Regions from separate parts of the Microbacterium sp. EB106-03-03-XG65 genome, predicted to be linked through region 1. Evidence: predicted binding sites of a transcription regulator. Region 1 holds the regulator's gene; the other holds the start of a gene.
The links. The regulator HrcA, encoded in region 1, represses chaperone genes, less so after heat shock. The targets are predictions, from matches to a motif close to TTNGCACTCGNNNNNNNCGAGTGCNAA.
Positions count from the first base shown of each region.

Region 2: groL (chaperonin GroEL) is a predicted target of HrcA. The motif match lies at 1,299-1,325, and genes of this name have one in related genera.

Region 1 covers NZ_JBYTEB010000001.1:2,572,126-2,574,594, forward strand. The annotation lists gene dnaJ (molecular chaperone DnaJ) at 1-593, opposite strand, end outside; gene hrcA (heat-inducible transcriptional repressor HrcA) at 630-1,661, opposite strand; gene AC3WS6_RS12180 (carboxylesterase/lipase family protein) at 1,753-2,469, shown strand, end outside.
Region 2 covers NZ_JBYTEB010000002.1:316,488-318,956, reverse strand. The annotation lists gene AC3WS6_RS14860 (DUF2332 domain-containing protein) at 1-319, shown strand, start outside; gene AC3WS6_RS14855 (DUF3263 domain-containing protein) at 338-595, shown strand; gene AC3WS6_RS14850 (LytR C-terminal domain-containing protein) at 674-1,252, shown strand; gene groL (chaperonin GroEL) at 1,362-2,469, shown strand, end outside.

The DNA of each region.
Region 1 (2,469 bases):
CATGTGCCGCAGGGATACGGGATCGTCGTGCCGTATCCCTCGCAGGTGCCGCAGGGCTGAGAGGTCACGACGTTGCCGAGCAGGCTGCGCACCTGGCGCTGCACGTGACCCGAGCCGCCGCAGATGTCGCACGTGACGGGCGATGTGCCCTCCTGACAGCACGACCCGTTGCACGTCTCGCAGAGTACGGCCGTGTCGACCTCGATGTCGCGGTGCGCTCCGAACACCACATCGCCCAGGTCGAGAGTGACTCGCACCAGAGCATCCTGGCCGCGCTCGCGGCGAGACCGCGGTCGCGCCCCTCGCCCGCCGCCCTGTGCCGCTCCGAAGAACGTCTCGAAGATGTCGCCGAAACCGCCGAAGCCGCCGAAGTTGCCTGCGGCTCCATCGCCTCCGCCCATGTCGTAACGGCGCCGCGAGTCGTCGTCGCTGAGCACGTCGTAGGCGTGGGTCACGAGCTTGAACTTCTCGGCAGCATCCTCACCCGGGTTCACGTCCGGGTGGAGCTGACGTGCAAGACGTCGATACGCCTTCTTGATCTCGTCGGTGGAAGCGTCGCGCGAGACGCCGAGTACCTCGTAGTGATCCGCCACAATGGCCCTTCTGCGTGTTGTGTCAGGGCGCCCGCGTCAGCGGGCGGCCTCGTCTTCGTCGAGCATCCGCGAGAGGTAACGGGCCACAGCCCGCGCCGCCGCGAGGTTGCTCGGATAGTCCATGCGGGTCGGCCCCATCACTCCGACTCGAGCAGTGCCGCTCGGGGCGGCGTAGTTGCTCGCGACGATCGATGCCTCGCCGAGCCCGAACGATGCGTTCTCCGTGCCGATGCTCGCCGCGAGACCGTGAGAATCGGTCTCCATCTCGCTCATCAGCCGCAACAGGGTCACCTGCTCTTCGATCGCCTCGAGCAACGGATGGATGCTGCCGCGGAAGTCCTGCTCGCGTCGGGCGAGCGTCGCGGCACCGGCCATCACGAGACGCTCCTGCCGGAACTGGCCGAGCTCGTCGATGATGATGGTCGCCAGCGCACGGAGCACCTGGTCGCCCGCATGCTCGTCGTCCGCGAGAAGCGATTTCAGTCGGTCGGCGGCATCGCTCACCGCCCGCCCGGTGATCAACGCCGCCAGTCGGGCGCGGAGCACCGCCATATCGGCCTCATCGACCACAGCGGGCAGGGGCGCCATGCGCTGCGACACTCCTCCGGCGTCGGTGACCAGGACGATCAGCAGACGCGTCGGGGCGAGAGCGACGAGTTCGATGTGGGTGAGGTTCGCCCGAGCGAACGACGGATACTGAGCCAGAGCGACCTGACCGGTGAGCTGAGTGAGAACCCGCACGGTGCGCGCCATGAGGTCGTCGAGATCGGCGGGATCGGTGAGGAACGACTCGATGGCCGTTCGCTGTGCGCCCGAGAGAGGCCGCAGCTGGGCGAGGTGGTCGACGAAGACCCGATAGCCCTTGTCTGTGGGAACGCGACCGGACGAGGTGTGCGGCGCCGCGATGAGCTCTTCGTCTTCGAGCAGCGCCATGTCGTTGCGGATCGTCGCTGCCGACACGCCGAAGGAGTGGCGGTCGACGATCGATCTGCTGCCGACGGGCTCATGCGTCTCGACGTAGTCCTGCACGATCGCGCGGAGGACCTGAAGGCCTCGTTCGCTGACCATCGCATCTCCTCCCTCTTGGCACTCACTGACTTCGAGTGCCAATTCTACCGGTCAGCGGGGGCGTCGCGCTGATCGCCCTACGATGGGCACCATGAGTGTCGCGCCGCAGGTCACCGTGTCCGCCGGGATCGTGCGCGGCGAGACATCGGACGGTGTCCACCGCTACCTCGGCATCCCCTACGCCGCCGCTCCGTTCGGGGCGAATCGCTTCCGAGCGCCGCGTCCGCCGGCCCCCTGGGACAGCGTGCGCGATGCCACGTCTTTCGGAGCGACGGCTCCTCAGCATCCGTACCCGGGTGCGATCGGTGAACTGCTCGGCTCCGTCGAGATCCCGGGCGACGAGATCCTCACCGTGAACGTGTGGGCGCCCGAAGAGGCGAGCAACGCACCGGTCGTCCTCTGGATCCACGGCGGCGCGCTCGAGCGAGGCGCGGCCGCTCTCCCCCTGTACGACGGTGCGGCGTTCGCCCGCGCCGGCATCGTCTTCGCTTCGCTCAACTACCGCCTGGGAAGCGAGGGCTTCTCCGTTCTGGACGACGCTCCCCGGAATCTCGGACTGCAGGATGCGGCAGCAGGCCTTGCCTGGGTCCACCGCGAGATCGCCGCATTCGGGGGCGACCCCGCGCAGATCACCGTGATGGGCGAATCAGCGGGCGGTGCGATCGTCGCGGCACTGCTCGCGAACACACCGTCACGTGCGCTGATCGCGCGCGCGATCATCCAGTCGGGTCCGCTCGAAGCGCAGAGCGCGAAGAAAGCCGGGCGTGTCACGGCGCAGATGGCGAAGCTGCTCGGCACCCCGGCAGAC
Region 2 (2,469 bases), on a different contig from region 1:
CCACCTCGTCGCGGGCGACGCTCTCGCGCATGTGGAAGCGCTCGCGGCGGAGGCGCCCGGCGATGCCACCCTCGTGGTCACCACGCCCGGAGTGCTGGTGCACATCCCGCGTGAAGCTCGTCTGTCGCTGGTCGACCGCATCCGCAGCCTGCCGGCGCGGTGGGTGACGATCGATCCGCCGGGGTTGCTCGATGTGTGGGAGCCCGCCGTCGACGCCGACACCTGGCCCGGCTTCGTCGTCGCTCTCGACGGGCGGGTGCGTGCTTCTGCCGATCCGCTCGGTCGATCATGGGAGTGGCGCACGGCCGCGGCGCGGTGATCGACCTACTCTGATCTCATGCTGGGAGAGCTGACCGAGCGCGATCGCGCGATCCTCACGCTGGAGACCGCCTGGCCGCGGCACAGCGGCACCAAGGAAGAGGTCATCCGCGCGCAGTTGGGCATGAGCTCCGCACGGTACTACCAGCTGCTCGGCCGGCTGATCGATTCCGACGTCGCGCTCGAGTACGACCCGATGCTCGTGGGGCGGCTGCGCCGCATCCGCGATGCGCGCGCGATCCGCCGATCGACTCGCACGCCCGGTTTCGCCGGCTGACGACACCGCGCGAGCATCATGCGGCGCCACGGTCGGGCGTGGCGCGGATGCCCAGGCCCATGCCAGTAGCATCGAGGGGTGTCAAAGCCCATCCGAGACCGATTCGACGACGTGCCCCGTTCCTCCGGACGTGTGGGCGCGCACCGCGCCGAAGCCCCCGGGATGAACGGGTGGGTCGTGCTGCTCTGGTCGTTCGTCGCCGCCCTCGTGCTCGTGATCGCCGGGATCTTCGGGTCTCTCATCGTGATGGGACGCATCACGCCGTTCCCTGAGGCCATGCCGACCCTCACGCCGATTCCCGAGGAGACGGGCGTGGTCGACACCTCGTACTCGGTGATGATCCTCAACGCCACTGCCGACGAGGGCCTGGACGAGCAGATGCGAGAGGTGCTGATCACCAATGGCTGGCCCGCCGAGACGGTCTTCGCCAGCGACAGCACGAGCGAGGACTTCACGACCACCACCGTCTACTACGTCGCGGATGACGACGAACTCGCGGCGATCGGACTCGCGGGGCTCATCGGCGGCGCCGACGTGCAGCAGAGCGATTTCTACCTCGGCGAGACCGAAGAGGGGCAGAAGCAGCTCACGGTCGTCATCGGCCTCGACCGCGTCTCGGGCGCAGCGACCGATGTCGAGGAGACGCCCGCTCCGTAGTCCCTCCCGCAGCTTGCACTCGAAGGGGCCGAGTGCCAGAATGGCGTTAGCACTCTCTCACTCTGAGTGCTAAACCCAACGTCTACGTCCAGGAGGGACGACAAAACTCATGGCAAAGATCATCGCTTTCGATGAGGAGGCCCGCCGCGGCCTCGAGCGTGGCCTCAACATCCTCGCCGACGCTGTCAAGGTGACCCTCGGCCCGCGCGGCCGCAACGTCGTGCTCGAGAAGAAGTGGGGCGCCCCCACGATCACGAACGACGGTGTCTCCATCGCCAAGGAGATCGAGCTGGACGACCCGTACGAGAAGATCGGCGCGGAGCTCGTCAAGGAGGTCGCGAAGAAGACCGACGACGTCGCCGGTGACGGAACCACCACCGCCACGGTGCTCGCTCAGGCTCTGGTTCGCGAGGGCCTGCGCAACGTCGCAGCCGGCGCCGACCCGATCTCGCTCAAGCGCGGCATCGAGAAGGCCGTCGCGGCGATCACCGAGGAGCTGCTCGCCAGCGCCAAGGAGATCGACTCCAAGGAGCAGATCGCGGCGACCGCATCCATCTCCGCAGCTGACCCCGCGATCGGCGAGCTCATCGCCGAGGCGATCGACAAGGTCGGCAAGGAAGGCGTCGTCACGGTCGAGGAGTCGCAGACCTTCGGCACCGAGCTCGAGCTCACCGAGGGCATGCGCTTCGACAAGGGCTACCTGAACCCGTACTTCGTGACCGACCCGGAGCGCCAGGAAGCGGTCTTCGAAGACCCGTACATCCTCATCGCGAACCAGAAGGTCTCGAACATCAAGGACCTCCTGCCCATCGTCGACAAGGTGATCCAGGACGGCAAGGAGCTCGTCATCATCGCCGAGGACGTCGAGGGCGAGGCTCTCGCGACTCTCGTGCTCAACAAGCTCAAGGGCATCTTCAAGTCGGTCGCCGTCAAGGCTCCCGGCTTCGGCGACCGTCGCAAGGCGCAGCTGCAGGACATCGCGATCCTCACCGGTGGTCAGGTCATCACCGAAGAGGTCGGACTGAAGCTCGAGAACGCCACGCTCGACCTGCTGGGCCGTGCGCGCAAGGTCATCGTCACGAAGGACGAGACCACGATCGTCGAGGGTGCCGGTGAGGCAGACCAGATCGAGGGTCGCGTCACGCAGATCCGTCGCGAGATCGAGAACACCGACAGCGACTACGACCGCGAGAAGCTGCAGGAGCGCCTCGCCAAGC